Regions from separate parts of the Pseudazoarcus sp. NS20 genome, predicted to be linked through region 2. Evidence: predicted binding sites of a transcription regulator. Region 2 holds the regulator's gene; the other holds the start of a gene.
What was found. Region 2 encodes FliA, which starts transcription of late flagellar genes. Its sites were predicted from a motif close to CTAAAGTTNNNNNNNNNNNNGCCGNTA; they were not measured.
Positions count from the first base shown of each region.

Region 1: the regulator FliA is predicted to act here: its motif matches at 1,710-1,736, upstream of flgM (flagellar biosynthesis anti-sigma factor FlgM).

Region 1 covers NZ_BAAKIY010000004.1:155,053-169,219, forward strand. The annotation lists gene AC6H0W_RS12465 (DNA topoisomerase IV subunit B) at 1-655, opposite strand, end outside; gene AC6H0W_RS12470 (flagella synthesis protein FlgN) at 893-1,366, opposite strand; gene flgM (flagellar biosynthesis anti-sigma factor FlgM) at 1,363-1,665, opposite strand; gene flgA (flagellar basal body P-ring formation chaperone FlgA) at 1,813-2,499, opposite strand; gene flgB (flagellar basal body rod protein FlgB) at 2,753-3,157, shown strand; gene flgC (flagellar basal body rod protein FlgC) at 3,168-3,572, shown strand; gene AC6H0W_RS12495 (flagellar hook assembly protein FlgD) at 3,613-4,284, shown strand; gene flgE (flagellar hook protein FlgE) at 4,300-5,628, shown strand; gene flgF (flagellar basal-body rod protein FlgF) at 5,684-6,424, shown strand; gene flgG (flagellar basal-body rod protein FlgG) at 6,540-7,322, shown strand; gene AC6H0W_RS12515 (flagellar basal body L-ring protein FlgH) at 7,334-8,008, shown strand; gene AC6H0W_RS12520 (flagellar basal body P-ring protein FlgI) at 8,022-9,131, shown strand; gene flgJ (flagellar assembly peptidoglycan hydrolase FlgJ) at 9,134-10,117, shown strand; gene flgK (flagellar hook-associated protein FlgK) at 10,176-12,104, shown strand; gene flgL (flagellar hook-associated protein FlgL) at 12,115-13,407, shown strand; gene AC6H0W_RS12540 (hypothetical protein) at 13,410-13,856, shown strand; gene fliR (flagellar biosynthetic protein FliR) at 13,867-14,167, opposite strand, start outside.
Region 2 covers NZ_BAAKIY010000003.1:88,694-105,668, forward strand. The annotation lists gene dapA (4-hydroxy-tetrahydrodipicolinate synthase) at 1-580, shown strand, start outside; gene bamC (NlpB/DapX family lipoprotein) at 603-1,751, shown strand; gene AC6H0W_RS09075 (JmjC domain-containing protein) at 1,873-3,003, opposite strand; gene rlmD (23S rRNA (uracil(1939)-C(5))-methyltransferase RlmD) at 3,054-4,430, shown strand; tRNA gene AC6H0W_RS09085 (tRNA-Ser) at 4,509-4,598, shown strand; gene AC6H0W_RS09090 (class I SAM-dependent methyltransferase) at 4,768-5,397, shown strand; gene AC6H0W_RS09095 (DUF2721 domain-containing protein) at 5,534-5,950, shown strand; gene AC6H0W_RS09100 (pseudouridine synthase) at 5,954-6,520, shown strand; gene AC6H0W_RS09105 (DUF192 domain-containing protein) at 6,579-7,022, shown strand; gene flhB (flagellar biosynthesis protein FlhB) at 7,188-8,327, shown strand; gene flhA (flagellar biosynthesis protein FlhA) at 8,359-10,467, shown strand; gene flhF (flagellar biosynthesis GTPase FlhF) at 10,591-12,057, shown strand; gene AC6H0W_RS09125 (MinD/ParA family ATP-binding protein) at 12,139-12,942, shown strand; gene AC6H0W_RS09130 (RNA polymerase sigma factor FliA) at 13,067-13,831, shown strand; gene AC6H0W_RS09135 (flagellar motor protein) at 13,843-14,583, shown strand; gene motD (flagellar motor protein MotD) at 14,591-15,400, shown strand; gene AC6H0W_RS09145 (hypothetical protein) at 15,475-16,572, opposite strand; gene AC6H0W_RS09150 (LLM class oxidoreductase) at 16,974-16,975, opposite strand, start outside.

The sequences.
Region 1 (14,167 bases), on a different contig from region 2:
TGGTGCGCGCCGGGCCGCTGGCTTGTTCGGTGTCGAGGCGCACCGAGACGCCGGGCAGCAGCACGGCCTTGCTGCGCAGCAGGCGTTCGAGTTCGCCCAGTGGCACGCGCGGGGCTTCGAAGTATTTGGGGTCAGGCCACACGCGCACGCGGGTGCCGCTCTGGCGCCCGCAGTCGCCTTCGATGCGGATGTCGCCGATGTGCTCGCCGCCCTCACTGAAGTCGATGCGATGAATCTTGCCTTCGCGTTTGACCTCGACCTCGATGCGCGTCGACAGCGCGTTGGTCACGGCCACGCCGACACCGTGCAGACCGCCCGAGAACGCGTAGGCGCTGTTGCCCTCGCGCTTGTCGAACTTGCCGCCGGCGTGCAGTCGCGTGTACGCCAGCACGACTACCGGCACGCCTTCTTCAGGGTGCAGGCCGACGGGGATGCCGCGGCCGTCATCGGCCACGGTGACGGAGCCATCCAGGTGCAAGGTGACGTGGATCTTCTTCGCGAAGCCGCCCAGTGCCTCATCGGCGGCGTTGTCGATGATTTCCTGAACGATGTGGGCAGGCGAGTCGGTGCGGGTGTACATGCCCGGACGCTCGCGGACCGGCTCAAGGCCCTTGAGAACGCGGAACGAAGATTCGTCGTAGGTCTTGCCTGTCATGAGTGCGCAGGTGCTCCGTGGGAAAACGCTGAACAAATTGCTGCCGGGGCGAGTCGCGCGTGTTGCGCGGTGCTCGCCCCGTGCCGGCCTCCAGGTGTGCTGCGTTGCGGCCTTGCAATACATCGCCGGCGGAGAGCGCTGAGGCGAGTTCAGGCAAGGCGTGTGGCGGCGCACAAGCATAACCGCTGCAAGGGGCGGGTGCCTACCGCAAGCGGCAAAACGAGTTGGAGGTGTGGTTCAGGCGCTGCCGAGGTGACGGCCGCGCCCAGTCGGGCGGGCGGCGCCTTCGGCGTCGTACAGGGCGGGCTGGCCCGCGGCGGACAGCAGGGCGGTGAGCGCTGCCTGGTTGTTCTGCATGCGCTCGAGGATGAGCTTGCCATTGAGTTCGTTCAGTGCCTGGACCTCGGCGCCGAGCTCGAGAATGCGCTCCCAACGCGCGCCGGTTTCGGGCAGGCCCTGGCAGAAGCTGCGAACGGCGTCGGCATTGATGGCGATGCGTTCATGCCCGAGCAATTGCACGAGCTGATCATGCTGACGTTGGAGTTGTTGTTGCAGTTCGGTCTTTTGCGGCGTCAATGCGATCAGCGCCTCGGTGTCGCCTGCAACGAGAAGGGCTTGCTCACGCTGCAGCAGCTTCTCGAAGCGCTCAAGCACCGCGAGTTCATTCTCGACGGCGTGGGCGAAACGAGTGCGTGCAGTGGGTGAAATCATGCTTTCTCGCGGCCGAGCATTTCACGCACGCTGTCGAGCAGGCCATCGGCAATGCGGTTGGCGTCGATCTTGAAGCGCCCGTCCTGAATGGCCTGGCGGATCTCGTCGACGCGCGCCTGATTGACCACCGGCGTGGAAGCCATGGAGGCTTCGGCGCGCGCGAGGCTGGGCGACATCGAGGAAATCTCGACGGTGGATGCAGGCGAACCGGACGTGGCCGGTTGCTGGGGGGTGTTGCGGGTGCGGCTCTCGCCCGTTTGCGGCGGAAGCAGACCTTTGCTGGTTCCTTCGATTTTCACGTCAATGCTCCAAATGCAGCCCTTGAGGGTCTCCTGATAGGAGTAGACGGCCATCCAGCGAAAAACTTTAGCGAATTAATTCGTTGGCGCTGCGAGGCGCCCGCGGTGCCGTCGCCCGCGCTGCCGGCGATGATCGCACGTTTTCGCTCAGAAGCGCATTTCCACGACGCCGCCGGCGCGCGCCGTGCCGGTGACGATCTGCCCGTTGGTGAGGCGCACACGCACGGATTCACCGTCACCTGCGCGATTCATTGCACGCCCCTCGGCGGCCACGTTGAAGCCGGTGCCACTGCCGACCACACGCACGATCTGGCCTTGTTCGACGGCCGGCGGCAGGCGCAACTGATCCATGCGCAACGGCTGGCCGGAGGCAATTGCCTGGCGCGCATGGACGCCGATGGCGCGGGACGGGTCGGTCAGCGTGCCGGGCGGCAGGGCGGCAAGGTCGCCTTCTTCGAGGGCGACGTCGTTCGGCCCGATGATCTGGCCGGGGCGTAGCGCGTTGCGGGTGACAAGGTAATCGGTGAATACCGACACGCGGGCGGGCAGATACACCGTCCACACCACCGGCGAATCACAGCGCACACCGATGTTGATGTTGCCCCAGGCGCGCGTGCCGCTGGGCAGGAACGCGCGCAGATCGGCGCAAGGGGGCAGGCGATTGGCGGGGTCGAGTTGCCCCAGCGTGATTGCGCTGCGGCCTGGCAGGCCGGCGGTTTCGCGTTCGAGCAGTGCGTGGGCGGCAGCTTCGACCGGCTCGGCTGCTTGCTGTGCGGCGGCGGGCAGAGAGGCCGCGCACAGCGCGATCAAGAGGACGTGGAGTTTGCGAAGCATGGCGGCATTCCAGCACGCCCGGCGCGCATGGGCAAGGCGCTTGCCGCGCATGGGGGTGCCGTGGAGCGGCAAGTTCTGCCGCCTGTGGCTGCCGGGCGGTGGCCGAAGCGGCGAAATTGGCCGGTAAAGCCATGCCTTATCGGCCTAAGAGCGCAACGACTCGGGGCATACGATGCTGGCACGAAAGCTGCAATAGGGCAGTTGTCTCCAGGCCACTTGTCTGCCAGGGGACGCCGGACGAAAGAGGTGACGCATGAAAGCCCTGCTGGACGACGCACTGCGATTCAACCAGATCGCAATCAATCTGCAGGCTCGCCGTCAGGAATTGCTGGCGTCGAACATCGCCAACGCGGATACCCCCGACTACAAGGCGCGCGACATCGATTTCCGCAGCGCACTGGCTAATGCCATGGGTGGCTCGGGTGGTGGGTTGCCGATGGCGCAGACCTCGGCCATGCATCTGCCGTTTGGCGGTGCGGGCGGTTTCGAGGCGCACATCGGTTACCGGCAGGAATACCAATCCGCGGTGGACGGCAACACCGTCAACATGGATACCGAGCGTGCCGCGTATGCGGAGAATGCGCTGCACTACGAAGCCAGCCTGACCTTCATCAACGGCCTGCTGCGCGGCATGCAAACCGCCATCAGCGGTCAGTAAGGGGGCGGTCATGAGCATGCTCAACGTTTTCACGATTGCCGGCTCGGCGCTCAACGCGCAGTCGCTGCGCCTGAACACCACGGCCTCCAACCTTGCCAACGCCGACAGCGTGGTGGCCGAAGACGGTCAGCCGTACCGCGCCAAGCAGGTGTTGTTCAAGGCCGTGCCGGTGGCCGGCGAACACGCGCGTGGCGTGGAGGTGACCGGTGTGGTCGAGAGTGCTGCGCCGCTGCGCCTGGTGTATGACCCGGCCAGCCCGGCCGCGAATGAAGACGGCTACGTCGAAATGCCCAACGTGAACGTGGTGGAAGAGATGGTCAACATGATCTCGGCCTCGCGTTCCTACCAGAACAACGTCGAAGTGATGAACACCGCGCGCACGTTGCTGCAGCGCACGCTGACCATCGGTCAGTGATGCTGCGGCCTGAGCGGCGCGGATTGATAGGGAGAGCGCGATGAGCGTAGTCGCACAGACACAGAGTGTTCTGGCCAACCTGGCTCGGAACAACGACACGACTTCCGCGAACCGGCGGGCGAACGAGGACGCACAGACGCGCTTCCTGACCCTGCTGACCACGCAGCTGCGCAATCAGGACCCGATGAATCCGCTCGAGAACGCCGAGGTGACCTCGCAACTCGCGCAGATGAGCACGGTGGATGGCATCGAGCGCCTTAACGGCCTGTTCCAGCAGTTCATCAACGGTCAGGAGTCCGCCGAGGCCATGCAGGCTGCGGCGCTGGTCGGGCGTGGCGTGCTGGTGCCGGGTAATAACGTGATCCTTACCGAGGCTGGCGGCATCGGTGGCTTCGAGATCACCGAGCCAGCCGACCGCGTGACGATCTCGATCAAGGATTCGACCGGCCGCGAAGTGGCCAAGCTGGAACTTGAGGACGTCGAAGCCGGCGGTCACAACTATGTTTGGGACGGCACCGCGATCGACGGTAGCGCCTCTGCCGAGGGAATGTACACCGCGACCGTGACGGCCACGCGTGGCGGCGAGACCGTCAAGTCCGGGTCACTGGAGTTTGGTCAGGTGACCGGCATCGTGCGCGGGGTAAACGGCACCGACCTTCAAGTTGGCCACCTTGGCATTTTCCGATTCGACGACATTCGTCAAATTCTCTGACCCGGAGCAGCAATCATGGCATTTCAACAAGGTTTGAGCGGGCTGGCATCGTCTTCGCGCGCGATTGATGTGGTCAGCAACAACATCGCCAACGCCAGCACCGTGGGCTTCAAATCCGGGTCAGCCCAGTTTGCGGACATGTATGCGTCGGCCATGACCGGCGCGGTGTCCACCATCCAGGTGGGCATCGGCAGCAAGGTCGCCGCGGTGAAGCAGGCCTTCACACAAGGCAACCTGACCACCACCAGCAACCCGCTCGACATGGCGATCAACGGCAACGGCTTTTTTGCGATCGACCGTAACGACGGCACGCGGGCCTACACGCGTAACGGTCAGTTCGACGTGAATAACCAGGGCTTCATCATCACCAACCAGGGTGAGCGCCTGATGGGCTACCAGACGCCGGGCCCGAACGGCGGTGTGCCGGCGGGCGGGAGCCAGCTGGTACCGATCCAGATTCCGCAAGGGGGAATTCCGCCGCAGGCGACGCAGGATATCGCCGGGCAATTGGGCGTTGCAGCACGCGCCAACCTCGATTCGCGTGACCAGGTGCCTGCGGGCTATGTTGCGCCTGCGGCTGCGGGGCCGGGCTTTTTCCCCGGCGAGGGCGTGGATGTCAATGACCCGACCACCTACAACCGCACGACTTCACTGGATATCTATGACAGTCTGGGCAACGCGCATTCGCTGTCGTTGTTCTTCGTGCGCACCGACAACACTGCCAACGAGTGGGAAGTCTGGGCCAGCGTCGATGGCGCCGATGCGCAGCGACTCGAGAACGCAGCCGGTGATACCACCATCGGTTTCAACGAATTCGGTCAGTTTCCTGCTGCATCGCAGCCCGACATCGGACGCTTCGCTTTCAACTATCCGGCCGGCCTCCTGCCGGGCACGGTCGCTGATCTCGATTTCACCATCGACCTCACGCGCCTGACCCAGAACGGCTCCGATTTTTCGGTGACCGAGCTGGATCAAACCGGCTACGCGCCGGGCGAGATTGCCGGCATCGCGATTGACCAGAACGGCATCATCCAGGGCCGTTATACCAACGGTGAAACCCGCAACCTCGCTCAGGTGTCGCTGGTGACCTTCCGCAGTCCCAACGGGTTGATCTCGCTGGGTGACAACCTGTGGGCCGAGTCGCAGGCCTCCGGGGTGCCGGTGGCGGGCGCGGCCGGTGTTGGCCTGAACGGCGTGCTGTCGGCCGGGCAGGTCGAGGATTCCAACGTCGACCTCACGCAGGAACTGGTGCAGCTCATCGTGCAGCAGCGTAACTACCAGGCCAACGCGCAGTCGATCCGCACGCAGGATCAGATTCTGCAGACGCTGGTGAACCTGAGATAAGACCGTGCCGGCCGCGTGCTGCAGCGCGTCGGCCAGCCAGCAATAGGAGCGGACGATGGACCGCCTGATCTACACCGCCATGACCGGCGCAAAGCACACCCTGGAGCAGCAGGCCGCGGTGGCGAACAACCTTGCGAATGCAACCTCCACGGGCTTCCGCTCGGAGATGCATCGCCTGCGCGCGGTCGAAGTGCAGACCGAGGCGATGCGCACGCGCTCGTTTACGGTCGATGCCAGTGTTGCCACGGACTACACCGCCGGCCCGATTCAATTCACCGGCCGCAGCTACGATGCCGCCGTAGAGGGCAAGGGGTGGTTCACCGTCGGCATGCCCGACGGCACCGAAGCCTATACGCGCAACGGCAACTTCGAAGTCAGCCCCAACGGGGTGCTGCAGACGCGCGCCGGTCAGCCGGTCATCGGCGAGAACGGCGGCCCCATCACCATCCCGCCGGACAGCGTGGTGACGATCGGCCGCGATGGTTCGATTTCGGTGATCGAGGCCGGTGCCAATACGGTGGTGAACATCGTCGACCGGCTGAAGATGGTGAATCCGCCGGAAGAGAACCTCGAGCGCGGGGACGACGGCCTGTTCCGCACCACCGACGGCTTGCCGGTGCCGCTGGACGAAACCGTGCAGGTGGCGGGCGGTTATCTGGAGGGCAGCAACGTCAAGGTGGTCGATCAACTGGTGGCCATGATCTCGCTGGCACGCCAGTTCGAAATGCAGACGCGCATGCTGCAAACCGCTGAAACCAATGACCGGGCTGCTGCGCAGATCCTGTCGAACCGATAGTGCGCACCGAATAACAGGATTTTTACGCGGCTAATTGCCGCACGGCGCAAGGTGGGGTGCCCGTACTCTGGGTACCTGGGGCAAAAGCCCCGCGCATTGCGCACAGGAGGCTTCAATGATTCGCTCGCTCTGGACCGCCCGTACCGGCCTCGACGCTCAGCAAACCCAGCTCGACGTCATCTCGAACAACCTCGCCAACGTCTCGACGAACGGCTACAAGCGTGCGCGTGCGGTATTCGAGGATCTGCTGTACCAGACCATCCGCCAGCCCGGCGCCCAGCAGACCCAGCAGAACCAGGTCGGCAGCGGCTTGCAGATCGGCTCGGGCGTGCGCGCCGTGGCCACCGAGCGCATCTTCACGCAAGGCGGTCTGCAGAAGACCGACAACGCGCTGGACATCGCCATCCAGGGAAACGGCTTCTTCCAGATCGAGATGCCCGACGGCACGCTGGCCTACACGCGTGACGGCGCCTTCCAGCTCGACAACCAGGGCAACGTCACCACCGCCAGCGGTTATCTGCTGGCCGACAACATCAACATCCCGCAAGACACGCTGTCGATCACCATCGGCAAGGACGGCACGGTCAGCGTGCTGCAGGCCGGCCAGATCAATCCGGTTGAGGTCGGGGCGGTGCAGCTGATCTCGTTCGTGAACCCCGGCGGCCTGCAGAGCGCAGGGGAGAACCTCTTCCTCGAGACCGCCTCCAGCGGCGTCGCGCTGCCCAACCAGCCCGGCACCAACGGCGTCGGCGTGCTCAACCAGGGCTATGTCGAGACGTCCAACGTCAACGTGGCCGAAGAGCTGGTCAGCATGATCGTTACCCAGCGTGCGTATGAACTGAACTCCCGTGCCATCCAGACTTCCGACCAGATGCTCGGACGCCTGACGCAGCTGTGAGGTCCGCCATGATGCGCTCTCTCCGTTTCCTGCCGCTGTGCCTCGTGCCGCTGCTGACGGCGTGCGCGCCGATGTACACCACGCCCCCCACCGCCGTGCATCAGCCGATGAGCGTGCGCCCGGACATGCGCGATGCGACGGTGCAGGGCAACGGCTCGATTTACCGCACGGCCGGCGCCCGCCCGTTGTTCGAGGATCGCCGCGCACGCCACGTGGGCGATGTGCTGACGATCAACCTGGTGGAGCGCACCAACGCCCAGAAAAGCGCCAACGCCAACGCGGGCAGGACGTCCGGCATCAATGCGGGCGTAGCCGCGGTGGGTGGGATCTCGACCGGCCGGCTCGGTCGGCTGAGCGTGGAAGGCGGCTCGGAGTCGACCTTCACGGGCCAAGGCGGCGCGGCGGCCAACAATGCCTTCACCGGCACGATCACGGTGACGGTGATCGACGTGTATGCCAACGGCAATATGCTGGTGTCGGGCGAGAAGCAGGTGGCGATCAATCAGGGTAACGAGTTCATCCGCTTCTCGGGGGTAGTCAACCCCGATACCGTGACCACCTCCAACACCGTGCAGTCCACGCAAGTGGCCGATGCGCGTATCGAATACAAAGGCAGCGGCTTCATCGACGAATCCACCCGCATGGCTTGGCTGCAGCGCTTCTTCCTGGCATTGCTGCCGTTCTGACGAGGTAATTTTCATGAAACGCGCCATCGTCCTGCCTCTTGTCATGCTTGCTGCGCTGGCGCTGGCGGCCACCGTCAATGCCGCGGAGCGCCTGAAAGACCTCGCCACCATCGAAGGCGTGCGCAACAACCAGTTGGTGGGCTACGGTCTGGTGGTGGGTCTGGATGGCAGTGGTGACCAGACCACGCAGACGCCGTTCACGGTGCAGAGCATCGTCAACATGCTCGGCAACATGGGCGTGACGCTGCCGCCCGGCACCAACTTGCAGCTCAAGAACGTCGCCGCGGTGATGGTCACGGCCAACATGCCGCCGTTCTCGCGTGTCGGTCAGCCCATTGACGTCACCGTGTCGTCCATGGGCAACGCCAAGAGTCTGCGTGGCGGCACGCTGGTGATGACGCCGTTGCGCGGCGCCGACGGGCAGATCTACGCGATGGCGCAGGGCAACGTGCTGGTGGGCGGTGCTGGTGCGTCGGCGCCGGGTGCGTCGCAAGTCATCAACCACCTGTCCGCAGGCCGTGTGCCGGGCGGTGCGACGGTGGAGCGTGCGGTGCTCACGCCGCTGGGTCAGGGTGAATTCGTCACCTTCGAAATGCGCGACACCGATTTCGGCACTACGCGACGCGTGGTCGATGCCATCAACCTCGCCACCACGCCGGGCACGGCGCAGGCCGTGGATGGCCGTACGGTGCGCGTGCGCGCGCCGGTCGACCCGACCGACCGCGTGGCCTTCCTCGGCCGTATCGAAAACCTCACCGTTACGCCCGAGCAACAGGCCGCCAAGGTCATTGTCAATTCGCGCACGGGCTCTGTGGTGATGAACCAGCGTGTCACCTTGCAGAACGTCGCGGTGGCGCACGGTAATCTCACTGTAACCGTCGGCACCGATGTCGGCGTGTCGCAGCCGCCGCCGTTCTCGGGTGGCGACACGGTGGTGGTGGGGCAGGGGCGTGTGGATATCGAAGAAAATCCCGCCGCGCTCTTCAACATGCCGGAAAGCGCCAATCTGGCCGAGGTGGTCAATGCTCTCAATGCAATCGGCGCCACGCCGACCGATCTGGTCAGCATCCTGCAGGCCATGAAGGCGGCAGGTGCATTGCGTGCCGAGCTCGAGGTGATCTGAGCGTGAGCTCTTCCGTGACGCTCAATGCGCTCGACCCGCGCTCGTTCTCCGACCTGAAGCGTCTGGCTTCGGCGGATGGCAGCTCGCCGGAAGCCCTGCGTGCGGCGGCTCAGCAGTTCGAAGCCATGTTCATGCAGATGGTGTTCAAGGCCATGCGTGAGGCCACCCCGGTGGACGGGCTGTTCGATAGCGAGCAGACGCGCATGTTTCAGCAATTGCACGATCAGCAGATCGCGCTGGATCTCTCCACCCGTGGCAGCGGCACCGGCTTGGCCGACGTGATCTTCCGTCAGCTTGGCGGCGAAGCGCTGGAGCATGGTTCGGGCCGCGCCGGCACGGTGGGGCCCGATGGCCGGACGTATTTCGACGTTGCCGATGTGCCGCGGCGGGCGGCAATTGCTGCCGCCAAGGCGGAAAAGATCGCCGCCGGCGCCTCTGAATCTGCCGCGGTGGCTGTGGCCGGTGATGCTTCCGAGGCCGCGGCGGCTCAGGCCGCGGCGCCGGGCAGCCCCGCCGAGCGCGCGCAGGCCTTCGTGCGGCGCGTGTGGGACCACGCCGTATCTGCCGCCGAAAAACTGGGCGTCCCGCCGGCTTTCGTGGTGGCGCAGGCTGCGCTGGAAACCGGCTGGGGCCGCGCCGAACTGCGCCGTGCTGATGGCGTGCAGAGCCACAACCTGTTCAACATCAAGGCCGGTTCGAGCTGGAACGGCCCGACCGTCGAGCTCCCGGTGACTGAATACGTCAACGGCCGGGCCCGTACCGAACTCGCCCGATTCCGCGCCTACGGCTCGTATGCTGAGGCCTTCGACGACTACGCGAATCTGCTGCGCAACAACAGCCGTTACGCCGGGGTGCTGGGGCAGACAAATGCCGCTGATTTCGCCGGGAACCTGCAGCGTGGCGGCTATGCCACCGATCCGGCCTACGCCGACAAGCTGGTTCGCATCATCGGCGGCAGCACCTTGCGCTCGGCCACCCCCGGCTGATCGAAAGCTGGCAAGGAACTTGCTGTACTCCGGCTAGGAACGCTTCGAAGAGGGCATCATGGCCGGACTTCTCAATATCGGTCTGACCGGACTGAACGCTGCACAGCTGCAGCTCAACACCACGTCGCACAACATCGTCAACGCCGGCACGGCGGGCTATACCCGTCAGGCCGTGGCCTTGTCGACGAACACGCCGTTGTTCTCGGGCGCGGGGTTCTTCGGTCAGGGCGTGCAGTTGGCCAACGTCACGCGTCAGTACAGCCAGTTTCTGGAAAACCAGGTGCTGTCGGCCGACAACAAGCGTGTCGAATACGCCACCTATGCAGGCCAGATCGCGCAGATCAATGATCTGCTGGCCGATCAGCAGGCCGGCTTGTCGCCAGCGCTGCAAGACTTCTTTGCCGGTGTGCAGGAAGTCGCCGCCAACCCCAACAGCATTCCCGCCCGTCAGGCCATGATCTCGTCGGCGCAGGCGTTGGTGTCGCGTTTCCAGACGCTGGATGCCCGCCTGAGCGAAGTCCGTGAGGGCACCGAAAGCGAGATCGAATACAACATCAACGCCATCAATTCGCTGGCGGCGCAGGTGGCCGACCTCAACAAGCGCATCATGATCGCGCAGGCCGGTGGCTCGGGCTTCCAGCCCAACGACCTGCTTGACCAACGCAATGCCGCGGTCGCCGAGCTCAACAAGCTGGTCAAGACCAGCACCGTGGTCGACAAAGACGGGCAGATGAGCGTGTTCATCGGCTCCGGTCAGAGTCTGGTGCGTGGCGGCAATTTTTCGACGCTCGGCACGCAGATCGACCCATCCGATCCGACACGCAGCCGTGTCACCATGGTGGCCCCCAACGGCAGCCAGGTGCCGCTGCCCGAGAACCTGCTGGGCGGCGGTTCGTTGGGCGGCTTGCTGGCGTTTCGCCGCGAAGCGCTCGACCCGGCGCAGGATCGCCTGAACCTTGTTGCGCGCCAGCTCACCGAAATCTTCAATGACCAGCATAACCTCGGCGTCGATCTGGACGGCGTGCTGGGCGGTGACTTCTTCAAATCGAGCATGGTTCGCCGCGAAGCGGGTGCCAGTGAAGAACCGACCGTGCGCATCGGCAACGACACGCTGCTCACCAACGAGCAGTATCGCTTGACCTACGATGACGCGACCGGCGGCTACACGCTGACGCGGCTGGCCGACAACAGCGTGATTGCCGACCCGGCGGACGTCGGGCTGGTGATCAACACGCCGGGCGTTACCACGGCTGGCGACAGCTTCATCATCGAGCCGCTGCGCGGTGCCGCGCGCAACATGAGCGTGGGCATCACCGACCCGGCGAAGATTGCCGCCGGCAGCCCGGTGTCGGTCGAATTGCCGCTTTCCAATGCCGGCAATGCGGCCGTCAAGGATATCCGCATGACTTCGGTAGGCGGCATGGCGACGACCTACCCGCAGTTTCCCGGCTTCACGGTCGAATACTCGGGCGGGGCATTGACGCTGAACCCGCCCGCCACCGGCACGATCACGCCGGCCACCTACAACCCGGCCACCGAATCGGCCGGCAAGGAATTCACCGTCAGCTTCGGCGGCTCGGAATTCACCTTCACCATGACCGGCTCGCCCGCTGACGGTGACGTGCTGTCTTTCGCGTCGACCGAGCTGGGCGTGGCGGACAACCGCAACGCCGTGGCGCTGGGCGCACTGCAGACCGGCAAGAGCATGCTCAACAACGCTGCAGGCGAAGGCACAGCCACCTTCCAGTCGGCCTACTCGCAGTTGGTGAGCCAGATCGGCAACCGCGCCCGCGAGGCGCAGGTGGGCGAGAAGGCGCAAGAGACATTGCTCACCCAGGCCACCAACGCGCGCGAATCGCTGTCGGGGGTGAACCTCGATGAAGAGGCCGCCAACCTGATCCGTTTCCAGCAGGCGTATCAGGCCTCGGGGCGGGTGATGGCAGTGGCCCAGCGCCTGTTTGATGAACTGATCTCGATCTCGCGATAGGAGCTGAGCCATGCGCGTATCGACCAACATGATCTATTCGCAGGGCGTGGGTTCGCTGCAGCAGCAGACCTCCGCATTGCTCAAGACCCAGCAGCAGCTAGCCACCGGCCGCCGCGTGCTGACGCCGTCGGACGATCCGATCGCTTCGGCTCGCGCCTTGGAGTTGCGCCAGTCACAGGCGGTGAATCAGCAGTTCGCCCAGAACATGGGCTACGCGAACGACAACCTCGGCCTGCTCGAGAACAAGCTCACCGGCATCCAGGAAATCCTGCATTACACGCGCGAGAAGGCCGTGCAAGCCGGCAATGGCGCAATGAATGCCGAAGACCTGCGCATCATGGCCACCGACCTGCGCTCGCAGTTCGACGCCTTGATCGCCATCGGCAACAGTCAGGACGGGCAGGGCAACTTCATCTTCTCGGGCTACAAGGCCAACGAGCAGCCGTTCAGCGGCACCCTGGCGGGTGTGAACTACGCGGGTGACCAGGGCGAGCGCGCCATCCAGATCAGCGCCTCGCGCTATCTGCCGGTCAGCATGCCGGGCGTGGACATCTTCGACCGAACGCGCCGCATCGACGGCAATCAGGTTACCGACAACGATGCGCTCTACAGCAACGCCGGGCAGAACAACAAAGGCACGGCCGGCGCGCTGACGGTGTCGCTCGACGCCGCCAACCTGCCGCTGGATCTGGCCAATCAGGGTCGCCGTTATGTGGCTACCTATTCGCAGCCTGACCCCAACGTGGCCGGCACGTGGAACATCGAAGAGGTTGTGCCCGGCGTCGGACGGCGTGATGTGACGGCCGCAGATGATGGTCTGGCCTTCGATGCCGGCCCGCCGCAGACCGCCACCTTCAACGGTATCTCGATCGAATTGCCGGATGACCCGCCGCCCACCGACAGCAGCGACCCCACCGCGCTGGTGGATGGTGACGCCTTCGAAGTCATCGTGGCCTCGACCAACACCTTCGACAACTACGCCTTGTTCGTCAGTGCGCTGGAAGACAGTGCCGACGTGGGGGTTGCCGGTGGTGTGGCCTTTGCGCTCGAGAACTTCGATTTCGCACTGGATACCGTGCTCAAGGCGCGCACCCAGGTGGGCTCGCACATGACCGAAGTCGGCCAGCTCGAAAGCCTGGGCAGCGATCTCGATCTGCAGTACGCCTCAGCCATCTCGCGCCTCGAAGACGTCGACTGGACGCAGGCGATCAGCGATCTGATGCAGCAGCAGACCTATCTGCAGGCCGCGCAGCAGTCCTTCCTGCGTGTTTCGGGTTTGTCCCTGTTCAACTTCCTGAGCTGATCATGCGCATTCTGGCCGCCGCCTGCACGCTGCTTCTCCTGACCGCCTGCCAGCATTCGTCGCAGCATTCCCAGGCGCAAGGTTCCGAAACTTTCGGGATGGGCGCCGAGGAAACCGCCGCGCAGGAGCCGCCGCCGCCCGCCGGCACGGCGGTGCCGATATGGGGGCGCGTGGGCGATCTCAAGGTGCCCGGCTGGGAAGTGAAGGTCACGCAGCTTGCGGAGGACCGCTTTCGCCTCGACCTGCGCATGCGCACGGTGATCAACGGCGGTGACGGCGAGGCGCGCGTGGCGTTCTTGCGCGGCGCGCGCGAAATCGTGGACGCGGGCGGCTACGCCGGCTTCGACGTCATGCGCTACGAAGAGGGGATCGACTCCGGTCTGTTCTTCGGCCGTCGCGGCGCCAGCGGCGTGATCCGCGTGGTGGAGTCGCGTACTTGGGGAATGTAAGCGCCCGCGCTCAGGCTTGATAAGCCAGCGCGGTGAGCATCGCCCCGACGGCGTTGAAGCCGTGTTCGATCAGGCGTTGCAACATCGGGGCGAGCAGCGTCAGGCTGACCATCAGCACCACGAACCCCACCGTCAGTGTCACCGGAAAGCCCACCGCGAAAAGGTTGAGTTGCGGTGCCGCGCGGGTGAGGATGCCCAGCCCGATGTTTGCGATCAGCAGCGTGGCAATCATCGGCAGCGCCATCATCACACCCACCGTGAACATCACTGCCGCGTATTCCACGATCACCAGCCAGCCGCGCGCCGAAGTG
Region 2 (16,975 bases):
CCTTTCCGTGGTGCCGTACTACAACAAGCCCACGCAGGAAGGCCTGTACCGTCACTTCCGCAGCATTGCGGAAGCCGTCGAGCTGCCGATGATCCTGTACAACGTGCCGGGTCGCACGGTGGCCGACATGGCCAACGACACGACGCTGCGTCTGGCTGAAATTCCGAACATCATCGGTATCAAGGACGCCTCCGGCAGCATCGACCGCGCCTGCGACCTGATCGAGCGTGCGCCGAGTGAATTCGCGCTGTATACCGGCGATGACATGACCACCGCGGCCTTCCTGCTGTTGGGTGGGCATGGCGCAATCTCGGTCACGGCCAACGTCGCGCCACGTCTGATGCATGAAATGTGCACTGCGGCGCTGGCGTCCGATGCCGCGACCGCGCGCGACCTCAACCGGCAGTTGTTGTGGTTGCACCGTAACCTGTTCTGCGAGGCTAACCCGATCCCGGTAAAGTGGGCCGTGCAGCAGATGGGGCTGATCGAGGGCGGTATCCGCCTTCCGCTGACGCCGCTTTCCGACGCTTTCCACGAGCGCGTGCGCGAATCCATGCGCCGCGCCGGAATCAAGCTCTGACACGCTAGGAATTTTCACGCTCATGAACGCAAAGCTTCTCAGCTCGGTATCGGTTCTGGCGCTGGTGGTCGGCCTTTCCGGTTGTTCTTCCACCAACGGCCTGATGGAAGGCAAGAAAATCGACTACAAGAGTGCTCGCCCGGTAGGCAACACGCTTGAAGTGCCGCCCGACCTCACCGCGCCCACGCGTGATGATCGCTACGCCGTGCCGGATGTCTCGCCGCGCGGTGTCGCCACGTTCTCGGCCTACCAGGGTGATCGCGATGCCGCAGCGGTTTCGCGCAACGAGGAAGTGCTCTCGCCGGTCGACAACATGCGCATCGAGCGCGCCGGCTCGCAGCGCTGGCTGGTGATCCGTGGCAACCCGGATGACCTGTGGCCGCAGATCCGCGAGTTCTGGGGTGAAGTCGGCTTCATCCTCAACGTCGATCAACCCACCATCGGCATCATGGAGACCGACTGGGCCGAAGATCGCGCGCAGATCCCGCAGGATTTCATCCGTCGCACCATCGGGCGGGTTTTCGACAGCGTGTTCTCCACCGGCACGCGTGACAAGTTCCGCACGCGCCTCGAGGCAGGCTCGGAGCCGGGCACGGTCGAGATCTTCATCAGCCACCGTGGTGCCGAAGAGGTGTATTCCAATACCCAGCAAGACAGCACCATGTGGCAGCCGCGCGAGCCGAACCCCGAGCTCGAAGTCGAAATGCTGCGTCGCCTGATGGTCTATCTGGGCGCCGAAGAAACGCGTGCCACGGCGGTATTGCAGGCCGAGCAGGTTGCTCCGCGCGCTACCTTGGGTCTGCCCGATGGCCGCATGGGTGTGGCGATGGATGAGTCCTTCGATCGGGCCTGGCGTCGTGTCGGTCTGGCGCTTGACCGTATCGGCTTCACCGTTGAAGACCGTGACCGCTCGCAAGGCCTGTTCTACGTGCGCTACATCGATCCCGACGCGGAGGCACGCGCCAAGCAGGGCCAGAAGCAAGGCTTCTTCTCCCGCATGCTGTCGTTCGGTGGCTCGAAGAAAGCGGCCGAGGACGGGTCCGAGTACCGCATTCTGGTCGAGGGCGACAGCAGCGCATCGCGCGTTACCGTGCTGTCCCGCGAGGGGGGTACCGAAACCGGTGCCACGGCGCGCAACATCCTCACGCTGCTGCAAGAGCAGCTGCGCTGAGCTCACGAGCGCAGTCAAAAAAGGCGCCCCGAGGGGCGCCTTTTTTTGTCGTTGGGCCGTCCGAGACAAAAATCCCTCCCTCAGGCGGGCACCGCGACGCAGTGACAAGCGCGGGGGCTTTTCAGGTGTCGGGAAAGTCCGGTTGGCCCAGTCCGTCGCAGTACAGACGGTGGAGCAGGGTCAGTGTGTCGTCCGACAGGCCGGCTCCGGCTTCGAGGCGGCGTGCATGTGCCAGAGCGGACAGCGTGGCGATGTCCGCTCCGCAGGTTTCCAGCGCTTCGCCATTGAGGTGGAATTCGCCATCGCGCAGCAGCAAAAGCGCACCGGGATCGAGCATGAAGCCATTCTTGGCGACTGCCGTTGCGAAACGCTTGGCGGACAGCGGCTCATCAGGTGGCACGAAGAACACCGAGGGTTTGGGCTCGCTCAGGTAGTGCCCGAGAAAGGCGGCGACATCGTCCCGACTCCAGCGGATGCCGTTGAGCATCTCGGTGACCTTGTCGACCATGGCGTCGCTGATTTCCGCCGAGTTGGTTTGCAGCGTCAGATCGGGGTCGGTGTACATGCCGGGCAGGTCGATGCGCTCACTCATCCAGCCGAGAAACTCGCTGCCCAGCTCCTGCGCTTTGGGCGCGCGGAAGCCGATGGAGTAGGTGGTGCATTCACCGATGGCCGTGCCTTCGTGCGCATAGCGCGGGGGCAGGTAGAGCATGTCGCCGGGCTCCAGCACCCACTCTTCGGTGGGCTTGAAGTCGGCAATCAGTTTGAGCGGGGCGCCTTCGACCAGCTTGTGCTCGGTCTGGTCGCCGATGCGCCACAGGCGCTTGCCCGTACCTTGCAGCAGGAATACGTCGTAGCTGTCAAAATGCGCGCCGATACCGCCCTGGTCGGTGGCGTAGCTCACCATCAGATCGTCCAGACGCGCCTGGGGGATGAAGTCGAAGCGGTGCAACAACTCGTCGGCCTCGCGTACCCACAGGTTGAGGCCCTGCACCAGCACCGTCCAGGGTTGCTTGCGCCCCTTCAGCGCCGACGCTTTCTGCGGGCCACGCGTGACCTGCCAGCCCTTGGCTGCGTCGTTGCGGATCAGGCGCGATTCCACGTCGTCGTCACAGGCGAGCTCGAACAGCTCTTCGAGCTCGACGACGCCGTTGAAACCCGGGATGGCCTGACGGATGAGCAGCGGCTTCTTCTGCCAGTACTCGGCGAGGAATTGTTGGGGCGTGATGCCCCCGAGAAGTTGGGTAGTCATGGCCGAATTATCCCCGATCCGCCGTGTTCGAGGCGCGGCGAGCCAGTAAAATGTCCGGCTGCGCGACGCGCCCTGCGGTGTCGTTGCGGCGCGCACACCTCAACTCATCTGCGGAACCAAGCATGCAAGTAGCCACCATCGAGTCGCTGGATCACGAAGGCCGAGGCGTGACCCACGTGGATGGCAAGGCCGTGTTCATCGAGGGTGCGTTGCCGGGCGAGCAGGTGGAGTACGCCGTGCATCGCTCGCGCCCGAGTTACGAGTTGGCTGATCTCGTTCGCGTCATTACGCCGAGTGCGCAGCGCGTGCAGCCGCGTTGCCCGCTTTACGGCACCTGTGGCGGCTGTTCGATGCAGCATCTGGATTCGACGGCACAGGCCGCGGTGAAGCAGCGCGTGCTCGAGGACGCGCTGTGGCACGTCGGCAAGGTGCGCGCCGAGAGTATCTTCCCGGCCATTCATGGGCCGAGTTGGGGGTATCGCTTCCGCGCCCGTATCGGTGTCCGTCATGTGCCGAACAAGGGCGGCGTGCTGGTGGGGTTTCGCGAACGCAACAGCAGTCATCTGGTGAACATGTCGAGCTGCGACGTGTTGCCGCCACACGTCTCAAGGCTGTTGCCCAAGCTGCGCGAGCTGATCGGGAACCTGTCGATTCCCGACCGCATTCCACAGATCGAACTGGCCATGGGGGATGACGACGTTACGGTTTTCGTCTTTCGCCACCTCGAACCGCTCAACGCGACGGACATCTCCAGGCTCACCAACTTCGGCAAGGGCTTTGGCGTGCAGGTGGCGCTGCAACCCAAAGGGCCGGACAGCATTCACCGCGTGTATCCCAAAGATGCGCCGGGGCTCACTTACGGCCTGCCGGAATTCGACGTGAAGCTGCATTTCCGGCCGACCGATTTCACGCAGGTGAACGTGCAGCTCAACCAGTTGCTGATGCGCCGGGCCATGCAACTGCTCGACCCGCAACCGGGCGAGCGTATCGCCGACCTGTTCTGTGGGCTCGGCAACTTCAGCTTGCCGATTGCGCGCAGCGGTGCGCGAGTGATGGGCATCGAAGGCAGCGACACGCTGGTTGCGCGTGCCTTTGAGAACGCCCGCGCCAACGGCCTTGAGGCCAACAGCGAATTCCACGCGGCCAACCTGTTCGAGGTCACCGACGACAGCCTGGCGGCGCTGGGCACCTTCGACAAGATGCTCATCGACCCGCCGCGCGATGGCGCGATTGCGGTGGTCAAGGCCTTCGGCGCCGACGCCCCGCAGCGCATCGTGTATGTGTCCTGCAACCCGGCCACCCTGGCGCGCGACGCAGCAGTGCTGGTGCGCGAGAAGGGCTATGTGTTGCGTGGCGCCGGCATCGCCAACATGTTCCCGCAGACTTCGCACGTCGAATCCATCGCATTGTTTGAACGCAAGGCCTGACGCGGGCCGGGGCGACGCGGTATACTCCGCGGCGCGCCTGCAACGGCGCGGGCCATGCGGCCCGATCCAAGTCAAAACGGAAGCGTGGCAGAGTGGTTGAATGCAACGGTCTTGAAAACCGTCAGGGGTTTGCGCCCCTCGTGAGTTCGAATCTCACCGCTTCCGCCAATCAATCCGGCTGTCAGCACGGCCGGTCAGCAGCAAACCATCCAAAGCCGCGTACCCTCGCGGCTTTGTGGTTTTCAGGCCCTCAGCAGGCCTTGGTGCGGTGGTCTTGCTCCATTCTGCGCTGCGTTGCGCGAGACGGGCGTTTCATTCGGGGATATCCAAGGGCTTCATGGCACAGAACGTCGAACCAACGTCCCTGGTCGTCGATTTCGTCGGCGGCGCAGTGGGGCATCGCTTTCGCTCGGGTGAGGGGCGTGGACAGCCGCTGGCGAAGGCCGCGGGGTTCGCGAGTGGCGTCACGCCGGATGTGGTCGATGCAACTGCCGGCCTGGGGCGTGACGCCTTCTTTCTGGCGTCGCTGGGTGCGCGCGTGACCTTGATCGAGCGCTCCGCGCAGATGTACGCGCTGCTGCTCGAAGGGCTTGAGCGCGCACGCGCCGAGGGCGGACGCCATGCCGAAACCGTGGCGCGCATGACCTTGTTGCATGGCGATTCGTGCCTGTTGCTGCCGGAGCTGAAACCGCAGGTGGTGCTGGTGGACCCGATGCACCCACCGCGCGGCAACACCGCGCTGGTAAAGAAGGAAATGCGCCAGATTCGCGAGATCGTCGGTGTGGATGCGGATTCGACGCAACTGATGCAGGTGGCCCTGGAGGCGGCGCAATGCCGCGTGGTGTTGAAGTGGCCCTTGCGTGCCGAGCCCATGGCCGGAGTGCGCAAGCCCTCGCATCAGATCATCGGCAAAAGCACGCGCTACGACGTTTTCGTGAAGGCCAAGATCGCGCCAGACGCAAAGTAGGTCGCGCCGCGGTGTCTTGAAGCGCAAGCGTGCTCACCGGATGGTCGGGACGCCGCGTTATCATCACCGCACCCGCTGCAGCAAATCGCGTGCCGTCACGCCACACGCTGCAGCCGTCCGAACCCGAGAGAGCCGCATGGACATCACCACCCCTGCCTTGTTGTTCCCCGCAATCTCCTTGCTGATGCTGGCGTACACCAACCGCTTTCTGACCCTGGCGACGGTGATTCGCGGCCTGCATGCCTCGCGCGACCCGCACGCGCCCATCGTGTTGCGGCAGATTCCGGGGCTGAAGCACCGCATCGTGTTGATCAAGTACATGCAGGGCTTCGGCGTGCTGAGCTTTCTGCTGTGCGCGCTGTCGATGTTCGGCCTGTATCTGAACGAGGTTCAGGCGGGCAAATGGATGTTCGGCGCGAGTCTGCTGGCTCTGGTGATCTCGTTGCTTATGTCGCTGGCCGAGGTGCTGATCTCGACCAATGCGCTGTCCATCGTGGTGGAAGACATCGAGGCCGAAGTGTCTTCCGACACGGGCGCAGAGCCGCGGGCCTGAGCCGTGACGCGTGTCGTGGTCTTCAACAAGCCGTATGGCGTGATCTGTCAGTTTTCCGGCGACGGTGCGCGCCCGACGCTGAAGGATTTCATTCCGGTGCAGGGGGTGTATGCCGCCGGGCGTCTGGACACCGACAGCGAAGGTTTGCTGGTGCTCACCGACGACGGCAGCCTGCAGCATCGCATTGCCGACCCGGGCACCAAGCAGCCTAAAACCTATCTGGTGCAGGTTGAGGGCGAGCCCGACGAGGTCGCGCTGGCCGCCTTGCGCGCGGGCGGACTCGATCTGGGCGACTTCCGCACGCAGCGCTGTGAAGCGCGCAGCGTGCCCGAGCCGGATTGGCTGTGGCCGCGTGACCCGCCGGTGCGCTTCCGCAAGAGCGTGCCGACGTCATGGGTCGAGATCGTGTTGCGCGAGGGCAAGAACCGGCAGGTGCGGCGCATGACGGCCAAGGTGGGTTTCCCGACCTTGCGGCTGGTGCGCACGGCCATCGGCCCGTGGTCGCTCGACGGACTGTCGCCGGGGCAGTGGCGCGAGGCGTCCGCCGCCGGCTTGCGCGGGCCGAAGTGAGCGCCAGGCGCCGCTGCGTGCGTTTAGAATCCAACCAGCCACTTGTTCCGGACTAACGATGACTTTCCGCCGCTTTTTCGTTCTGCTGTCGTTTGTGTTTTTCGTGCCGGTTGCGTTCGCGCAGCAGATGCCGCTGGTGCAGCTCACCGCCGGCATGTACCGCATCACGGCCGAACTGGCCAGTACGCCGGATACGCGGCAGGTGGGGCTGATGCACCGGCAGAGCATGGCGGAGAACCGCGGCATGGTGTTTGCCTTCGAGTTCGACGCCACGCATTGCATGTGGATGCGCAATACGCTGATTCCGCTGTCGGTGGCCTTTCTGGATGCCGATGGCACCATCATCAACATCGAAGACATGCAGCCGCAGACAGAGACCAACCATTGCGCGGCCAAGCCGGCGCGCTATGCGCTGGAAATGAACCTGGGCTGGTTTGCGCAGCGCGGCATCGCCGCCGGAGACCACATCGGCGGCGCCAGCAGCCTGCGCCCGGCGCGCTGAGCGCCTCGTTGCGCTGAGCATCCCTCCGCGCGTTCCGGCACAAGTGCCGAATTAGGGCAAAAACCCCGTCTTTATCCACCGGCAAATCTTGCCGCCCCCTCACCATAATTGCCGCACGTGGTCGTCTGTCCGCAGTTTTGCGGGGCGATCCACGCTGGAGCGGCAATGGCCGATGAAAGCGATCTAGAGAAGACAGAACAACCAACCGGACGGCGAATAGAGCAGGCCCGGGAGGAAGGGCAGGTTCCGCAGTCGCGCGAGCTGTCGACGTTCTTCGTGCTGATCGCGGGCGTCACCGGCCTGTGGATGATGGGCGGATGGGTCAGTCAGCGCATCACCGATACCTTGCGGCACGGCTTTTCGTTCGAGCGTGCGGCGGTGTTCGACACGGTCTTGATGCTGCGCACCTTCAATCTGGTCTTCACCGAGGTGCTGATCACCATGCTGCCGCTGTTTGCGGTGCTGATGGTGGCGGCGCTGGCAGCGCCGATCGCGCTTGGCGGCTTCGTGTTCTCCAGCAAGGTACTGGCGCTGAAACCAGAGCGCATGAACCCGCTCAAGGGGCTGGGCCGCATGTTCTCGGTGCATGGCCTGGCCGAGTTGGTGAAGTCGGTGCTCAAGACGGTGGTCATCGGCTCGCTCGCCGTCTTCGCTGTGTGGCGCGAGCGCGAGCACGTGTTTGCGCTGATGAATCGCTCGCTGCAGCAAGCCATTCCCGAGTTCTTTCAAACGCTGTTGTTTGCCTCGCTCATTATCGTTTTGGGGCTGGCCATCATCGCCATGATGGATGTGCCCTTCCAGCTATGGCAGTACCACCGCCGCCTGCGCATGACGCGCGACGAAGTGAAGCGCGAAAACAAGGAGCAGGAGGGCGACCCGCATCTCAAAGCGCGCATCCGCAGCATCCAGCGCGAGATGGCACGCCGCCGCATGATGGCCGAGGTGCCCAAGGCCGACGTGGTGGTGACCAACCCGACGCACTTTTCGGTGGCGCTGAAATACGACAGCGGCAAGATGGGCGCGCCGGTGGTGGTCGCCAAGGGGGTGGGTGCGGTGGCACTGAAGATTCGCGAGATTGCCGCCGAGCACGATGTGCCGCTGCTCGAGGCGCCGCCGCTGGCGCGCGCGCTCAACGCCCATTGCGAGCTGGGCCAGGCCGTGCCGGCGCAGCTCTACACCGCCGTGGCCGAGGTCATGGCCTACGTCTATCAACTCAACACGTGGTTGTCACGCGGCGGGCGCAAGCCCGTCGTGCCGACCGATCTGGACGTGCCGGAAGGCATGGACCCGGGCGCGGTTGCCTGAGCATGGCGAGCCTGCCGAACGAGGCCGATGAATGAATAACGCACTGAACCTGCGCGCCATCGCGCGACCGGAAAACCTGGCTCTGCTGGGGGCGCCGATCTTCATCATCATGGTGTTGTCGATGATGGTGCTGCCGCTGCCGCCGTTCGCGCTGGACCTGTTCTTCACCTTCAACATCGCACTGGCGGTAATGGTGTTGCTGGTGGCGATGTACACCAAGAAGCCGCTGGATTTCTCGGTGTTCCCCACGGTGTTGCTGGTCACCACGCTGCTGCGGCTGGCGCTCAACGTGGCGTCCACCCGCATCGTGCTGCTTGAGGGGCACAACGGCCCGGACGCCGCCGGCAAGGTCATCGAGGCCTTTGGCTACTTCCTGGTGGGGGGCAACACAGCCATCGGTCTGGTGGTGTTCGGGATTCTGGTGCTGATCAACTTCGTGGTGATCACCAAGGGCGCCGGCCGTATCGCCGAAGTGAGCGCGCGCTTTGCCCTGGACGCCATGCCGGGCAAACAGATGGCCATCGACGCCGACCTCAACGCCGGCCTGATCAACGAGGACGAAGCCAAGCGCCGCCGCAAGGAAGTGTCGCAGGAGTCCGATTTCTTCGGCGCCATGGACGGTGCCTCGAAGTTCGTGCGCGGCGACGCCATCGCCGGCATCCTGATTCTGCTCATCAACATCATCGGCGGTCTGGTGGTGGGCGTGGTGCAGCACGACATGAGCATGGGTGCCGCAGTCGAGACCTACACGCTGCTGACCATCGGCGACGGCCTGGTGGCGCAGATTCCGGCACTCATCGTGTCGGTGGCAGCGGGCTTGGTGGTGTCGCGCGTGGGCGGTGACGATTCGGAAGACATCGGCGGCCAGGTGATCGGCCAGGTGTTCGCCAAGCCGCAGGTGATGATGTTGAGCGGCGGCATCATCGGCGTGCTGGGCCTGATTCCGGGCATGCCCAACCTGGTGTTCATCCTGATTGCGTCTGGCCTCTTCGGTCTGGCATGGCATCGCCAGCAGAGTCTGGAGCGCGCGAGTCTGGCGGCCGAGGAGAGCGCAGCTTCCGCCGAGCCGCAACCCGCTGCTGCGCAGGAAGCGCAAGAGGCGAGCTGGAACGACGTGCAGCCGGTGGACGTGCTGGGGCTGGAAGTCGGCTACCGCCTGATACCGCTGGTGGACAAGGGGCAGGGCGGCGAGCTGCTCAAGCGCATTCGTGGCCTGCGCAAGAAGTTTGCGCAAGAGGTGGGCTTTCTGCCTGCGTCGGTGCATATCCGCGACAACCTCGAACTCAAGCCCAACGCCTACCGCATTTCGCTCAAGGGCGTCGAAGTCGGCGCGGGCGAAGCGTGGCCGGGGCAGTATCTGGCGATCAACCCAGGCCATGTTGCCGGGCCGCTGGCGGGGCGCGAGACGCGCGACCCGGCGTTCGATCTGCCGGCCGTCTGGATCGATCCGGCGCAGCGCGAACAGGCGCATGCGCTGGGCTACACAGTGGTGGATGCCGGCACGGTAGTGGCGACCCACCTCAATCACCTGATTCTCAATCACGCTGCCGAACTGCTCGGCCGGCAGGAAACCCAGCAGCTCATCGACCACATCGCCAAGGATTCGCCGAAGCTGGTCGAAGACCTGGTGCCGGGTCAGTTGCCCTTGTCGGTGGTGCAGCGCGTGCTGCAGCAACTGCTCGAAGAGGGCGTCAACATCCGCGACATGCGCAGCATCATCGAGGTGCTGGCCGAGAGCGCGCCGCGCATCCAGGATCCGGTCGAGCTCACCGCCCGAGTGCGCGAGACGCTGGGCCGCTCGATTTTGCAGAGCTTGTTCCCCGGCAACGGCGAGGTGCAGGTCATCGCCCTCGAGCCGACACTCGAGCGCATCCTCACGCAAGCCATGGGCGCGCAAGCAGGCAATGGCGGCGCCATCGAGCCGGGGCTGGCCGACAGCATGCTGCGCCAGACCGCCGATGCCGCGCAGCGCATGGAAGATGCTGGCGTGCCGCCGGTGCTGCTGGTGCCGCCGCAACTGCGTCTGCTGTTGTCGCGCTTCCTGCGCCGTGCGGTGCCGTCGCTAAAAGTCATCGCCAATACCGAAGTGCCGGAGTCGCGCACCGTGCGCGTTACCTCGATGGTGGGCGGAGCGGCCTGAGCCGGCATTTGAAGAACGGATTAAGCGGGAACATTCCCGTTTATTCCGCCGTCGCCCAAGCCGGGTGGGCGGGAATAATGGGCTCATGCTGCGCTACAGGCGCGGACTGTCTGGAGAACCGGAATGAACGTCAAGCGCTACTTTGCCGCCACTGCCCGCGAGGCGCTGCGCGCCCTCAAGGCTGAATTGGGCGCCGACGCCATCGTGCTGTCGAACCGCGCCGTTGAAGGTGGCGTGGAGATCCTCGCGTTGCCGGCGGATGCGGTGGGTGCAGTGACCACGCCGCCGCGCAAGGAAGAGGCGCCGGCTCCGGTTGCATCGTTTGCCGACGAAGACGAGGATTGCCGCGTGAGTCTGGGTGGCCCGCGCACGCAGCCAGCCGCCCAGCCGGCCCCGCAGCGCATCCGCCCCTTCGAGCCGCCGCGCATGGAAACCCCCGATTACCTGATCCGCAAGCGTGGCTACGAGAATGTCGAGGCTCCGGCTCAGCCGTCGCAGCGCCCCGCAGCCCAGCCGCGCGCCGAAGCCGCGTCGGCTCGTGCGGAAGCGCGCACGCCTGAGCAGGCGCTGACGACCGAGCCCCCGATTGCCCGCGCGCCCGAGCCCAAGGCGCAGGCGCCGCGCGCCGCTGAAGATCCGCGCATTGCCGAACTGCAGCAAGCCAACGCCCGCCTGATGGCCGAGCTGGGCGGCATCCGCGGCATGATCGAACGCCAGCTTGCAGCCTTCGCCTGGGGCGACACGCGCCGCAACGCGCCGGGGCGTGCCGAAGTGCTGGGTGAATTGCTCGATGCCGGTTTTGCCACGCGCCTCGCACGCAAGCTGGTGGAGTCGGTGGATGAAGCGCACAGCGCTGACGAGGCTCGCCTTGCCGTGCGCAACACGCTGGCGCGCGATCTGCGCGCGATGTCGTCGGACGCCGACCTGATCGACCGCGGCGGGGTGTTCGCGCTGGTCGGCCCGACCGGCGTCGGCAAGACCACCACCACAGCCAAGATCGCTGCGCGCTGCGTGGTACGCCACGGCGCCGACAAGATCGCGCTGATCACCACCGACGGCTACCGCATCGGGGCGCAGGAGCAACTGCGCATCTACGGCCGCATTCTGGGTGTGCCGGTGTTTCCGGTGCGCGACGCGTCCGACCTGCGCCAGACCATTGCCGAGCTGCGCGGCAAGCACATGGTGTTGATCGACACGGTGGGCATGAGCCAGCGCGACGAGATGGTGGTCAAGCAAGCCGCCATGCTGTCGGGCGCGGGCAACGTGCACCGCCTGTTGCTGCTCAATGCCACGGCCAGCGGCGAGACCCTGGATGACGTGATCGAGGCCTATCGCGGGTCGGATCTGGCCGGCTGCGTGATGACCAAGGTGGACGAAGCCGTGTCGCTGGCGCCGGCCGTAGGCGCCGCCATCTCGCACGGGCTGGAAGTGTTTTACGTCACCAATGGCCAGCGCGTGCCGGAAGACCTGCATCTGCCCAACCGTGCTTACCTGCTGCACCGCAGCCTCAATGCCCGCGTGCGTGACAGCTCGTGGAAGCTCGATGCCGATGAGGCGGCCCTGAAATTCGCAGCCGGCGCGGGAGCCTGACATGAACTGCAGCATGCTCGCCACGCGTCTGAAAGCGCCGTGGATGGCCTGCGCTTTCGCGCGTGAATCGGGAGGACAGGCATGATCGACCATCACGAAGATCAGGCGGCCGGTCTGCGCAGACTTTTCCGCCGTGCCCCGCCCACGGTGGTGGCGCTGTATGCCACCGGGCGCGACCGCGCCGTCACCGCCGTGCGCACGGCGTTCCGCCTGGCAGCGCGTGCCGAGCGCGTATTGATTCTGGATGAGGCGCGTGGTGAGCAATCGCTGGTCGGTGCGCTCGGCTTGGACGAGGGCGTGGATCTGCTCGGCGTGTTGGGTGCCCAGGTGGATGTGCGCACGCTTGTGCAGCCGGTGCCCGGTCTGGTTGGCCGCGTGCCGGTCAGCGCGGCGGCGCTGGCCTTGCCTCTGCTCGATGAAGAGCGGCGTACCAGTCTGATCGAAGCGCTGCGTTCGCTGTATCGCCATGCCGGCTTCGTGCTGGTGCACGCCAGTGCCGAAGAGGCGGCTGACCCGTCGCCGTTCGTGGTGGCCGCGCCGCGCCGCCTGTTGGTGGCCGAGGCCAGTCGCACTGGTGCCCTGGAAGCCTATGCCGTCATCAAGGGGCTGGCCGGCGCCGGCGCCGGCTCGATGCATGTGGCGGTTTCGGGGGCGCGCACGCGCGAAGAGGCCGCGGCGTTCTTCAACAGTCTCGATACGCTGGTGCGCAATCACGTCGGCGTGCCTTTGGCGTGGCTGGGTGAAGTCGGGCGTGACGATCTGGCCGGCGGGCTATCGGCCGAGGCCGGGCAGTCGTCCCCCCGCGAGCCGGAGGCGGCTTTTCTGCGCAGGCTTGCGGCACTGAGTGGCGGACGCCTGGTCGCGTCACGTCGCGCCGCGAGCTGAGGAATCATTGCGCATGTTCATCCTCACTCGAAAAGTCGAAGCTGCAGCAGGCCATTCCCGCTCGGGTGGCGTGCATAATGTCGGCAAAGGGCGAGTGGCGTCCCGCAATACCCGGGCACTGTGGATGTACGATTCAGAAGGCAACCCTGACAAGGCACACCTCGTCGAGCTGTACGCACCGCTGGTCAAGCGCATCGCCTATCACCTGATGGCGAAGCTGCCGGCCAGCGTGCATGTCGACGATGTCATGCAGAACGGCATGATCGGTCTGCTCGACGCCGTCTCGCGCTACGAAGACGGCCTCGGTGCGCAGTTCGAAACCTACGCGGCCCAGCGCATCCGCGGCGCCATGCTCGATGGCCTGCGCGAAGACGACTGGATGCCGCGCAGCCTGCGCCGCGACATGCGACGTGTCGAATCGGCCGTGCAAAAGCTCGAACAGACCCTCGGGCGTCCCCCCTCCGAAACCGAACTGGCCGAAGCGGTCGGCGTGCCGCTCAACGAATACCAGCAGATCCTGCAGGATGCACGCGGTCACCAACTGGTGTATTTCGAGGATTTCAGCGGCGCCGAGGATGAAGACTTTCTCGACCGCCACATCGTCGCCGAAGACACCAACCCGCTGGGCCTGATCGAAGATGCCGATCTGCGTCGCACGCTGGTGCAGGCCATCGAAGACTTGCCCGAGCGCGAGCAGCTGGTGATGAGCCTGTATTACGAAGAAGATCTCAACCTGCGCGAAATCGGCGAGGTGCTGGGTGTCACCGAATCACGCGTATGTCAGTTGCACAGTCAGGCGGTGGCGCGACTGCGCTCGCGCGTGTTCTCCGATGGCGCGCCTGCGGCCGCGCCCAAACGCCGTGGCCGTCCGCCGCGCGTTAAATCCTGAGCGGTGACTTCATGGATCGGATAAGCGTTTTCGGTCTGATTCTGGGCATTGCCGCCATCGTGGCCGGGCAGATGCTCGAAGGCGGTCACGTCACTTCGCTGCTGCAGCCCACGGCGTTGATGATCGTCATCGGTGGCACCCTCGGCGCAGTGATGCTGCAAAGCCCGCTGCGCGTGTTTGTGGACGGTATGCGCATGACGCGCTGGGTGTTCGTGCCGCCGCCCGACCGTGGTGAACAGCTCATTGGTCTGGTGACGCACTGGGGGGCTACGGCGCGACGCGACGGATTGCTGGCGCTCGAGCCTCGCATCCAGGAGCAGCGCGACCCGTTTTTGCAGCGCGGGCTGCAGTTTCTGGTCGATGGCATCGAGCCGGATCGCCTGCGTGAGCTGATGCATGTGGAGATCGACGCCTCTGAAGCGCAGATGAAGCTCGGCGCCCGTGTGTGGGAATCCGCCGGTGGCTATTCCCCGACCATCGGCATCCTCGGCGCCGTGCTGGGGCTGATTCACGTCATGGAAAACCTCACCGAGCCCTCACGCCTCGGGGCCGGCATTGCGGTGGCCTTCGTCGCCACGATCTACGGCGTGGGCTTCGCCAACCTGGTCTTCCTGCCGTTCGCCAAGAAACTGCAGGCGCACATCGCGCGCATCTCCGCCGAGCGCGAGATGATCGTCGATGCGCTGGTGGGCATCGGCAACGGTGAAAACCCGCGCATCATCGAAGCCCGCATGCGCGGCTATCTGGTGTGACGCCGGCATGCCGCGCCGCCGACGCCGCGAGGAACACCACGAGAATCACGAGCGTTGGCTGGTTTCGTACGCGGATTTCATCACGCTGCTGTTCGCCTTTTTCGTCGTCATGTATGCGCTGTCGTCGGTCAACGAAGGCAAGTACCGCATTCTTTCGGATTCGCTGCTGACGGCGTTTCGCAGTGTCACGGTGAATCAGGAGAGCGAGCAGCTGGCGGTGGCGCCCATTGTGGTGCCGATTCGCCCGGCGCCGCCGGTCAGCCAGACGGAGCGCAATGCCAGCGGGCAGGGCGATCAGATGGTGCATATCCGCCGCATGAGCGAGAGCATCCGCCGCTCGCTCGAGCCCCTGACCCGCACCGGCCAAGTGAATATCTCGGAGGGGGCGCACGGCATCACGGTCGAGATCAACGCCAGTCTGCTGTTCTCGTCAGGTGAATCGGCGCTGCAGATCGGTGCGCAGTCGCCGTTGCGTGCGATTGCGCAGGTGTTCGCAGCGGGTGATTTTCCGGTGGTGGTCGAAGGGCATACCGACAACACACCGATCAGCACGGCACGCTTCCCGTCGAACTGGGAGCTTTCTTCCGCTCGTGCTTCATCCATCGTGCGCGTGTTTGCCGACGCGGGCATTCCGCCGGCACGCCTGTCCGCCGTCGGATATGCCGATCAGCGCCCGATTGCCGAAAACCTCACCGAAGAGGGGCGCGCACGCAACCGCCGCGTGACGATCCGCCTCGACGCCATGTACAACGATCCGCCGCCGCTGGCGCCGGGCAACATCCGCCAGAGCGACCCGCTTCACACCTTGCTGCCCTGAGCAAATGTCTTTGGCTCTCAGCCCTAGCCAGTTGCGCCGTGTTGCGTCGCGGCCGATACGCGGCGCATATAGCGTTACTGCATTTCGATGGACTGCTTCACGAGCTGCAACTCCATGATCTCGCGCGCGACTTCGCCGAGCACGCGCTTGCGCAATTCGTCCATCGACTCGCCGACGTCGCTGCGGCAGCGTGCGGCGAGGTCGTGGTTTGCGTGGAAACCAGTCAGGTAGCTCCCGTATCCGTACTGCATGCGTGGGCCGTCGCAGCGACGCTCTTCGCTTTTGACCGAGCCTTGCACGGTGCCTCGGTGCGTCTGCACTCCACCCGTATGCACGGTCACCACGTAGCTGTACTCAATCTCCCGTCCGCCGTGAACGATGTCTACGACATAGGTTGAATGCGGCGAAAACCGACGATGAGCGTAGAACGGGTCGATGTCGTAAGCCGGATAAAGCAGCGTCTGCGCGCGTTGCGGGAGACTGCGTTCCTCGTGGCGGATGCGCTTGACGGTGACCGTCTGCAACCGCGGGTCGGGCTCTTCAGACCACTCGATGCCGGGAGTCTGCGGGGCGATCATGCCGAGCAGGTCGGCCCGCATGAAGTGATCGGCGCCCTCGACGACAAGCACGGCATGCGTCGTCAACTCTGAGCGGCGACGGGCGGCAAAGGTCTGCGCGATCGGTGCGACGAGATCGATCTCGCTGCGGCGCACGTTCATCTGCGGCAGCAGGGCGACGAGTTCGCGACCCTCGGCGCTGTCGGCCCCGACGTGCTGCACGTACTGAACGAAACCGCGAAGCGGCCGGCCCCCGCCATTGACGAGTTGTTCAACGGTGCGCGCGACGACAAGGCGATGCGGTTCGCCGTGCTGCAGCATCGGCAATTCGTCGAGGGGGTCATCGAGCGTGAAGGGCAGCGCACCGCTGCGGTTGGCTTCAACGATCGCGCGCTCGGACTGCGCTTCGAGCGCGGCGACGCGCGCTGCGGGCAGCACGTCAGCGGCACGCAGCTTGCGCAGCGTTGCAAGGTGATGGGGGGCCGCTCTGGGAGTCGCGAGCACGGTGGCGCCAGGCTCCAGATACGATGCGAGCACTTCGGACGCCTGCGGGCGGGCGGCGAACAGCTCGCGCAGCCGTGCGTCGCCGGTCGCGCGCTCCAGCGCAGCGACCATCTGTCGTCCGGCCAGGGCCGTATCGTTGCGGTCGAGTGCGCGACTTGCTTCTGCGACGTGCCAAGTCGCTTGCGCGCTTGGGTCACTCGGATATCCGCCAAACGACGCGCAGGCGGCAAGCGTTGCGCACAGCAGAACAATGAGGGCGAAGTGGAGCGGGGAACGGCACGAGGTGGTCATCGGCATGCGGGCTGTCCGGCTGGCACGCGACGGCGGTCGCGCGGTGTGCATCATCGGCGGTGTCGAGCTCGCGCCATCATCTTGAAGACTCTGGCGCGGCGGCGAATTTCATCCACGATACCCCCAAGCGCAACATCCGTGGGGGCACCTCCGGCGAAGCGCTGCCTGCCGGGTGAGCAAAGCGGTTTCCGCGCGTTCGCTCAATGACTTGCGTTGCTTGCTC